DNA from 2 places in the Cellulosimicrobium sp. E-16 genome. Region 1 is predicted to be linked to the other one. Evidence: predicted binding sites of a transcription regulator. Region 1 holds the regulator's gene; the other holds the start of a gene.
What was found. The regulator HspR, encoded in region 1, represses chaperone genes until heat shock. The targets are predictions, from matches to a motif close to AAGTTGAGTCNNNNNGACTCAACTT.

Region 1 (4,778 bases):
CATGCACCAGGCCGACCCGGAGGCCACCGCGACCACGGTGAACCTCGTCATCGAGCCGGGCTACCGGATCGGGGACCGCGTCGTGCGCGCCGCGCGCGTCTCGGTCGTCGGCCCCGAGTAGCGTTCCCCTCCCCGTGCCCGACGGCGCGGCGCACCTCCCGCGCGGAGGTGCGCTCCGCCGTCGGGCACGCGAGGATCACCAGCAGCAGACCGCAGCAGGCACGACACGAAGGACCAGGACCACGACCACCGACAGGAGGGAGGCGCCGTGACCGGACAGGACTGGATGGAGAAGGACTTCTACGCCGCGCTCGGCGTCCCCAAGGACGCCGACGACGCCACGATCAAGAAGGCCTACCGCAAGCTCGCGCGCAAGTACCACCCCGACCAGAACCAGGGTGACGCGGGTGCCGAGGCCAAGTTCAAGGAGATCGGCGAGGCGTACGCCGTGCTCTCCGACGCCAAGGAGCGCGAGCAGTACGACGCGATCCGGGCGATGGCCGGCGGCGGTGCCCGCTTCTCCGCAGGCCCCGGCGGCGCCGGGGGCGCGGGTTTCGAGGACGTGTTCGGCGGCATGTTCGGCGGCGGCGGCCCTGGTGGCACTCGGGTCCGGTACTCGACCGGCGGCCAGGGCGGCGGCTTCGAGGACATCCTCGGCTCGATGTTCGGCGGCGCGGGCGCGCAGCAGTTCGGCGGCGGCCCCCGCCCGCGGGCCGGTTCGGACGTCGCCGCGGCCACGACCCTCCCGTTCCGCCAGGCGGTCGAGGGCTCGACCGTGACGTTCACCGTCGACGGCCGCAACGTGACGACGCGCATCCCGCCGGGCGTGCGCGACGGCCAGAAGATCCGGCTGCGCGGCAAGGGCCGCCCCGGCATGGCCGGCGGGCCTGACGGCGACCTCGTCGTCACCGTGCACGTCACCCCGCACCCCGTGTTCTCCCTGGACGGCACCAACCTCCGCGCGACCGTCCCCGTGACGTTCGCCGAGGCCGCGCTCGGGGCGACCATCAGCGTGCCGACGCTCGACGGGGGGTCGGTCAAGGTCAAGGTCCCGGCCGGGACGCCGTCGGGCCGCACGCTGCGCGTCAAGGGCCGCGGCGTGCAGACCGCGAAGGCGACCGGCGACCTGCTCGTCACCGTCCAGGTCGCGGTGCCGCAGAAGCTCTCGAAGGCCGCGCGCGAGGCGGTCGAGACGTTCGCCGCCGAGACGGACGGCCAGGACGTGCGCGCCGACCTGGTCCGCCAGGCCGCGGAGTAAGGGGGCCGTGATGGCCCAGCGGAAGACTCATGATCTCTCGCTCGGCGAGGACGCACGTCGCGTCGGACGGGCTCCTGCGAGCGACGTCGACCAGGACGCGCCCGTCCTCGTCATCTCGCAGGCGGCGGCGCTCGCGGGCATGCACCCGCAGACGCTGCGCCAGTACGACCGCCTCGGCCTCGTGGTGCCGCGCCGCACCCCGGGCCGGGGGCGGCGCTACTCGCTGCGCGACGTCGCGAAGCTGCTCGAGGTGCAGCGGCTCAGCCACGACGAGGGCATCAACCTCGCGGGCATCCAGCGCATCCTCGCGCTCGAGTCGCAGGTCGAGCGGCTCGAGCGCCGCATCGAGGCGCTCTCCGCGCGCGTCGAGCCGGGCGGACGGGTGTTCGCGGCCGCGGCGAGCGGCGACGTCGTCGTCGTGCCGCGCGGGCGCAGCGTGCGCCGCGGGGTCGAGGAGGCGCTGCGCGAGACGCTCGTCGAGCACGGCGAGGCGCGCGCGCTGGTCATCTGGCGTCCGCGTCCCGACGACGCGGGCTCCTGACGAGCCGCATCGGGACGTCCGGTTCAGCTCCGGCGCGCCTCGCGCGCGACGAGCGCGGCCGCGGCCGGGACGAGCGCGACCTCCGAGGGGTCGAGGCCGGGGTCGGCGGCACGCGTGCGCGCGGCGGCGTCGAGATGCCGCAGGAGCATCGGGTCGGCGAGGTGGAGGAACGCGTCGAGCAGCACCCGGGCGCCCGGCGCGAGCTCGTCGTCCTCGTCCGCCGCGACCTCCGCGAGGACCACCGCGGTGACGGCGAGGTCGAGCCCGGCAGGTCCGAGCCGGGCGTTCGTCCAGCCGAGGACGGCCGGGCCGTCGGCCGTGAGCACGACGTTCGCCGGGTGCAGGTCGAGGTGGACGACGCACGGCCGCCCGGCGGGATCCGGGTCGTCGAGGGCCGCGAACGACGGCGCGGTCAGCGCGGCGTGGGCCGGCTCCCCGGGGAGCGGTGGAGGCACGGCGTGCAGGGCCTCGTGCAACGTGACGAGCATGCGGGCCGACCCGGCGAGCGAGGTCCGGCCGCCGAGGATCGACTGCAGGAGAGTCGGCCCCCGCAGGAGCTCCATGGTGAGGTCGCCGTCCGCCGCGGCGTCGACGCGCGGGGCGGGGTATCCCGCGGAGCGCACGTGCCGCATGACCTCCGCGGTGCCGACGGAGTCGGCACCCGAGCGCGAGCGGCGCAGCACGCGGTCGGCACCGACGGCGTAGAGGTCGGCGTCGGCACCCGAGAACAGCGGCGCGCCGAGGGTAGGGACCATGGGCCGACGCTACGCCTGTCCTGCCCTCCTGACGAGGCCCGGGCCGCCACCCTGGTCATGCATTCCGAAAGAATGTCGTGCGCTAATTCGGCGCTATTCCTGCATTTCTTAGCCAGGCCTTCCTTGCTATACATCGCGGAATTCCGGGAATACCGTGGAGACGGAAGCCCGGCCCCCACGGGACTCGTCTGGACAGGAGATCGCGATGAGCAGCCTCACGGAGATGCCCCAGGTCGTCGAGTGTTCGATCGACGGCTGCGGCTACAACCACGACCACGGGTGCCACGCCGGAGCCGTGACCATCGCCGGTCACGCGGGCGACGCCGAGTGCGCGACCTTCATCCCGCTGGGGACCAAGGGCGGCCTCGAGAAGGTGCTCGCCCACGTCGGGGCGTGCCAGCGCACCGACTGCGTCCACAACGCCTCGCTCGAGTGCTCGGCGCCGTCGATCCGTGTCGGCGCGGGAGCCTCCGGCGAGGACAAGGCCGACTGCCTCACCTTCACGCCGCGCTGACGCGGCAACCACGGACCTCCTCCGGAGGCGGACCGGCCGCTGGTCCGCGGGACGCCCTGCCCCCCTGGCTGCGCCCCGGTCGCACGATTGCCGTGCGGTCGGGGCGTCGTCGTGCGGTCAGCGTTGCAGGGCGTCGAGGAGGTCGACCGCCGCCGCGTGGGTGCGCGGGAGCGGCTCGACCCAGACGCGCGGCGGGCGCCGCAGGATCGCCGTGACGCCCAGCGCCAGCCCAGTGCGCTCGATGTTGTGCCGCAGCACGGTGCGCAGCGTGTCCTCGTCGGCCCCGCGCTCCCCGAGGACGACGAACAGGCCGTTGCCGAGCGAGGCCATGGGGTGTCCGTCGCCGAAGGTGTGCGTGAGCGCGCGCCCCATCGCGGCCGACCGCGCGAAGCGTTGCCAGCCGGTGAGGTCGTCGAGCGCGACGTCGACGACGAGCAGCCCGTGCGTCCGGGTGGCGTCGCTGCCCGTGCGCAGCGCGACGCCGTACGTCTCGCGGAGCCTGTGGACGAAGTACTGGGTGGTTGCGAGGCCCGACTCGGGGTCCAGGACCTCGGGCGTCACCGGGGTGGCCTCGTAGCCCTCCGACCAGCCGACCGCGACCGCGCGCAGGAGCTCGACCACCGGCTCGCGGTCGTGCGTCCGGTACAGGCACACGACGTCGTCGATGGCCTCTCCGATCCCCACCCCCGCCTCGGCCCGCACCCTCCCGAGCCGCTCGGCGGCCGGCGTCCCGTCACGTTCCTCGCACAGCGCCTCGACGAGCGCGTCGACGGCAGGGTGGTACCAGTCGCCCGGCCGCAGCCAGATTCCCTCGGCACTCGCGTGCCGCCAGCGCTCGCGCACGCTGTCGGGAGCGGGCAGGGTGTACCCGTGGAGGAGGTCCATATCGATGAGACGGTCGAGCGGCCGATCCATGACGCGGGTCGGGGAGAGAGTTTCTGAGACCCCGGGTCTGGGGTGAAAAGGGGCGAACGGGGAGAACTGTGACCGTTACCGTTCCGTCGCCAGAAGGCGACTGCCTCGAAGTTGGACGGGCGTCTACTATGGGCCCCCTACGCCTCGGTCGGGGCGGTCTCCGGGGCGGGTGACATGACGCAGGCGCAGGAACGGGTGTGGAGCGAGGCGTTCAGCGACGCCGAGCTCATCACCGCCGTGCGCGAGGGCGACATGAGCGCCTACGGCGTCCTCTACGAGCGCCATGCCGCGGCGGCTCGCACCGTCGCACGCCAGTACGTCCGGTCCACGGCCGACGCCGACGACGTCGTCTCCGACGGGTTCGCGCGCACGCTGTCCGTGCTGCAGAGCGGGGGCGGCCCCGACGTCACCTTCCGCGCCTACCTGTTCACCGTCGTCCGACGGCTCTCCTACGATCTCGTCAACGGAGCGCGCCGTACCCAGCCGACCGACGACGAGCGCACGTTCGAGACCGCGTTCGGGCCCATGGCGTCCACCGAGGACCCGACGCTCGCGGGGTTCGAGCGCTCGACGGTGGCCCGCGCCTACCTGGACCTCCCTGAGCGCTGGCGCGCCGTGCTCTGGTACATGGAGGTCGAGAACCTCTCCCCGGCCGATATCGCGCCGATCCTCGGGCTCACCGCCAACGGCGTCTCCGCGCTCGCCTACCGGGCGCGCGAGGGCCTGCGCCAGGCGTACCTCCAGCAGCACCTGACGTCCGTCCCCGCCGAGGAGTGCCGCACGGTCAACGCGCTC
Region 2 (4,778 bases), 1.2 Mb from region 1:
AGGACGTGCCGACGCCGGACGAGCTGGCGGAGGCGCGCGACGACCTCGTGGTCGAGCTCGTCGAGCGGCACGACGACGGCGGCACGGTCGTGCACCTCGCGGACTCGTGCGGGGAGCACTTCCTCGACGGGTACTGGCCCGCGGTGCGGTTCGACGCCGTGGGCGACGTCGTCGAGGTCACCGTCGAGTCCTGACGCGACCACGCCGTACGAGCCGACGACGCACGACGGCCCGCCCCGGGCTCCCGGGGCGGGCCGTCGATGCGTGGTGCTGCGAGTCACCCGCTTCGCACGGCGAGTGCCGCACGAGGCGTCGCTCGCGTCACTCGGGCGGCGGGCGGAGGCGCGTCGCGTCGTCGATCTCGTCGTCGGGCCCACCCGGGGCCGGGGGCCCGTCGGGTCCGGCGCCGGGCTGCGGCGGGAGCGGCTGGGTCGGGGCCGGCTGCTGGTACGGCGGCAGCGGCTGGGTCGCCCCCGGGGGGACGGGCGGCTGCGCGGGGAGCGGCGTCGTCGGCGACGACTGCGGGTGCGGCGCGCCGGGAGGGGCGTACGGGGCCGCGCCGGGGTAGCCGCCCTGCGGCTGCGGCGGGGCCGGCGGCTGGGCGCCGTACTGGCCCGGGGCCGGGGGCTGCGCCCCGTAGCCCTGCGGCGCGCCCGGCTGGCCGGGGTAGGCGCCCGGCTGCTGGCCCGGGTACGCGCCCGGCTGCTGGCCCGGGTACGCGCCCGGCTGCTGGCCCGGGTACGCGCCCGGCTGCTGGCCGGGGTAGCCGCCCTGCTGGCCCGGGTAGGCACCGGGCTGGCCGGGGTAGGCGCCCTGCTGACCCGGCTGCTGTCCCGGGTAGCCGCCCTGCTGACCCGGGTACTGGCCCTGGGGCTGGCCGGCGAACTGACCGGGCTGGCCCGGGTAGCCGCCCTGCTGGAAGCCGGCGGCCTGACCGTCCTGCGCGCCCGGCTTGGAGCGGAGCACGAGCCACAGCACGAGGCCGATGATGCCGAGCAGCACGAGGCCGCCGATGACGAACCAGAGCCAGGCCAGGGACCCGGAGTCCGAGGCGTCGGCCGCGCTGTCGCCGCCGTCGGGCGCGGTGGCACCGTCGGAGTCGGTCGCCTCGTCCGAGCCCTCGTCGCCGGTTCCCGCCGCGCCGCCCGCGACGGCCGAGCCGCGCGCCGTCATCTCGTTGACCTCGCCGACGACGGGCGTCCAGGTCACCGTGTTCCCGTCGATCTCGCCGTTGGACTCGGCGACCTCACCGGGGAACGTGATGGAGATCTTGATGTCGAGGCTGTCCATCATCTGCTGCGTCAGCTCGTCGCTCGTCGCGTCACCCGTGTCGGGGTTGAACTCCTCGCCGGTCATGTCCATCGACCCGCTCACGACGTACTCGTCACCCTCGCGCGTGACGGAGATCGAGTCGGCCCCGGCGGACGAGAGCTGCGAGATGGGCTGGTCCGCGTACGTGATCTTGGTGCCCGTGTACCCGTCCTGGGCGTACGGCTCCTGGGTCGCGCCCTCCGGGAGCTCGGACTCCATCTCGGAGCCCATCTGGTCCCACAGCTCCTGCGGGTCCGACCCCATGGACGTGGCGAGCTCGTCGCTGAACGCCATGACGACGCTGCCGTCGAACGTGTCGTCCTCGTTGAGGGTGAGGGCCATGTCCATCCTCATGCACCCCGCGAGGAACAGTGCGAGGGTGGCGAAGAGGGCGCCGAGGCCGAGTCGTCTGCGCAAGGGTGAGGAGTTCACCCGCCCAGCATGTCGCGGATCGTCGCCAGGGGCGAGGGTCGATGCCGATTTGAGACGGAATGCGGCCGGAGTTCATCCGCTCCGCAGGGACGCGCCACGGGGAGGTCGGTTGCGAGGGTGACGAACGAAGTTGAGCGGAATACACTCAACTTCGGAGTCGTTCCACTGGTCAGACCATCTTTTCGAGCACCACACCGGAGCACCTATGGAAACGAAGTTCACCACGATGTCGCAGCAGGCGATCGGCGAGGCGATCCAGACCGCGTCGGCCGCCGGCAACCCGCAGCTCGAGCCCACCCACCTCCTCGCCGCGCTGCTCACGCAGGAGGGCGGGGTCGCCGTCGGGCTGCTCGACGCCGTCGGCGCGGACAAGCAGGCCGTCGGCCAGAAGGTCCGTGCCGCGCTCGTCGCGCTGCCCACCGCGAGCGGTTCCGCCGTCGCGCAGCCGACGCCGTCGCGCGCGACGTCCACGGCGCTCGACAACGCCGCGAAGGAGGCGCAGGCCCTCGGCGACGAGTACGTCTCCACCGAGCACCTGCTGCTCGGCATCGCCGCGGGTTCGTCGCAGGCCGCGACGATCCTCCAGCAGGCCGGCGCGACCGCCGACGCGCTGCGCTCGGCGCTGCCCGCCGTGCGCGGGAGCGCGCGCGTGACGAGCCCCAACCCGGAGGGCACCTACAAGGCGCTCGAGCAGTACGGGACCGACCTCACGGCCGCGGCCGCCGAGGGCAAGCTCGACCCCGTGATCGGGCGCGACTCCGAGATCCGGCGCGTCGTGCAGGTGCTGAGCCGCCGCACCAAGAACAACCCCGTGCTCATCGGGGAGCCCGGCGTCGGCAAGACGGCCGTCGTCGAGGGCCTCGCGCAGCGCATCGTCGCGGGCGACGTCCCGACGTCGCTCCAGGGCAAGCGCCTCGTGTCGCTCGACCTCGCGAGCATGGTCGCGGGCGCGAAGTACCGCGGCGAGTTCGAGGAGCGGCTCAAGGCCGTCCTGGAGGAGATCCGGTCCTCCGACGGCGAGGTCGTCACGTTCATCGACGAGCTGCACACGGTCGTCGGGGCGGGCGCGGGCGGCGAGGGCGCCATGGATGCCGGCAACATGCTCAAGCCCATGCTCGCCCGCGGCGAGCTGCGCCTCGTGGGCGCGACCACGCTCGACGAGTACCGCGAGTACATCGAGAAGGACCCGGCGCTGGAGCGCCGGTTCCAGCAGGTGTTCGTCGGCGAGCCCTCGGTGGAGGACACGGTCGCGATCCTGCGCGGGCTCAAGGAGCGGTACGAGGCGCACCACAAGGTGACGATCGCCGACTCCGCGCTCGTCGCGGCGGCGTCGCTCTCCGACCGGTACATCACCGGGCGCCAGCTCCCGGACAAGGCGATCGACCTCGTCGACGAGGCGGCGTCGCGCCTGCGCATGGAGCTCGACTCCTCGCCGATCGAGATCGACGAGCTCCAGCGCGCGGTCACGCGCCTCGAGATGGAGGAGGTCGTGCTGTCCGAGTCGACCGACCCCGCGTCGCTCGAAAGGCTCGAGAAGCTGCGTGCCGACCTCGCGGACCGTCGCGAAGAGCTCGCCGCCCTCACCGCGCGGTGGGAGGCCGAGAAGGCGGGCCACAACCGCGTCGGCGACCTGCGCGCGAAGCTCGACGAACTGCGCGTCCAGGTCGAGCGCGCGATCCGCGAGGGCGACCTCGAGACCGCGGGCCGGCTCCAGTACGGCGAGATCCCGCAGGTGCAGCGCGAGCTCGACGAGGCCGAGGCGGCCGAGCAGGCCGACGACGCGTTCGCCGCGTCCGGCCCCGAGGCCGCGCCGATGATCGCGGACAAGGTGGGCGCCGACGAGATCGCGGAGGTCGTGTCCGCGTGGACGGGCATCCCCGCCGGCCGCATGCTCCAGGGCGAGAGCGAGAAGCTCCTGCACATGGAGGAGGTCATCGGGGAGCGCCTCATCGGCCAGCAGGCCGCCGTCCGCTCGGTGTCCGACGCCGTCCGTCGCTCGCGCGCGGGCGTCGCCGACCCGGACCGGCCCACGGGCTCGTTCCTCTTCCTGGGCCCGACGGGCGTCGGCAAGACTGAGCTCGCGAAGTCGCTCGCGGACTTCCTGTTCGACGACGAGCGCGCCATGGTGCGCATCGACATGTCCGAGTACTCCGAGAAGCACTCGGTGGCCCGCCTCGTCGGCGCGCCCCCGGGGTACGTCGGCTACGAGGAGGGCGGCCAGCTCACCGAGGCCGTGCGGCGCCGGCCGTACTCGGTCGTGCTGCTCGACGAGGTCGAGAAGGCGCACCCGGAGGTCTTCGACATCCTGCTCCAGGTGCTCGACGACGGCCGCCTCACCGACGGCCAGGGCCGCACGGTCGACTTCCGCAACGTGATCCTCGTGCTCACGTCGAACCTCGGCTCGCAGTTCCTTGTGGACCCGATGCTCGACGACGCGGCGAAGCGCGAGGCCGTGATGAGCACGGTGCGGGCGAGCTTCAAGCCGGAGTTCCTCAACCGCCTCGACGACGTCATCGTGTTCGAGCCGCTGACGATCGAGGAGCTGGGCCGGATCGTCGACATCCAGGTCGCCGCGCTCGGTCGGCGCCTCGCGGACCGGCGCATCACGCTCGACGTGACGACCGCCGCCCGTGAGTGGCTCGCGCTCGAGGGCTTCGATCCCGCCTACGGCGCGCGCCCGCTGCGCCGCCTCGTGCAGCGCGAGATCGGCGACAGCCTCGCGCGGATGCTGCTCTCGGGCGACGTCGCAGACGGCGACGTGGTGCGCGTCGACCGCGACCCCGAGGGCGAGGGGCTGACCCTCACGACGGAGATCCTCACGGCCTGACGTCCTGCCCGACGGACCCCGGGTCCTCTGCCGTCGTCGTGACCGACCGGCGCAGAGGACTCGGGGTCCCCGTGTCCGCGCGGACGGGGAGTGCCCCCGTACCGCGCGTCCTCACGGCCTCCGGGACATACTCGGTCCGTGCCGACCGACGAGACGACCGAGACCCAGAACACCGCTCCGCAACGCCCCGACGTCGGGCCCCACCGCT

Region 2: a site for HspR is predicted at 1,871-1,895, ahead of clpB (ATP-dependent chaperone ClpB). Genes of this name have one in related genera too.

What each region holds. Positions count from the first base shown of each region.
Region 1 is NZ_CP183974.1:4,053,377-4,058,154, reverse strand. Features, by position in the region: gene grpE (nucleotide exchange factor GrpE) at 1-121, shown strand, start outside; gene ACN9MS_RS17830 (DnaJ C-terminal domain-containing protein) at 269-1,258, shown strand; gene ACN9MS_RS17825 (heat shock protein transcriptional repressor HspR) at 1,398-1,799, shown strand; gene ACN9MS_RS17820 (phosphotransferase family protein) at 1,823-2,554, opposite strand; gene ACN9MS_RS17815 (DUF1540 domain-containing protein) at 2,760-3,068, shown strand; gene ACN9MS_RS17810 (hypothetical protein) at 3,186-3,953, opposite strand; gene ACN9MS_RS17805 (sigma-70 family RNA polymerase sigma factor) at 4,158-4,778, shown strand, end outside.
Region 2 is NZ_CP183974.1:644,863-649,640, forward strand. Features, by position in the region: gene ACN9MS_RS02860 (enoyl-CoA hydratase/isomerase family protein) at 1-194, shown strand, start outside; gene ACN9MS_RS02865 (LppM family (lipo)protein) at 322-1,653, opposite strand; gene clpB (ATP-dependent chaperone ClpB) at 1,949-4,570, shown strand; gene ACN9MS_RS02875 (diacylglycerol/lipid kinase family protein) at 4,709-4,778, shown strand, end outside.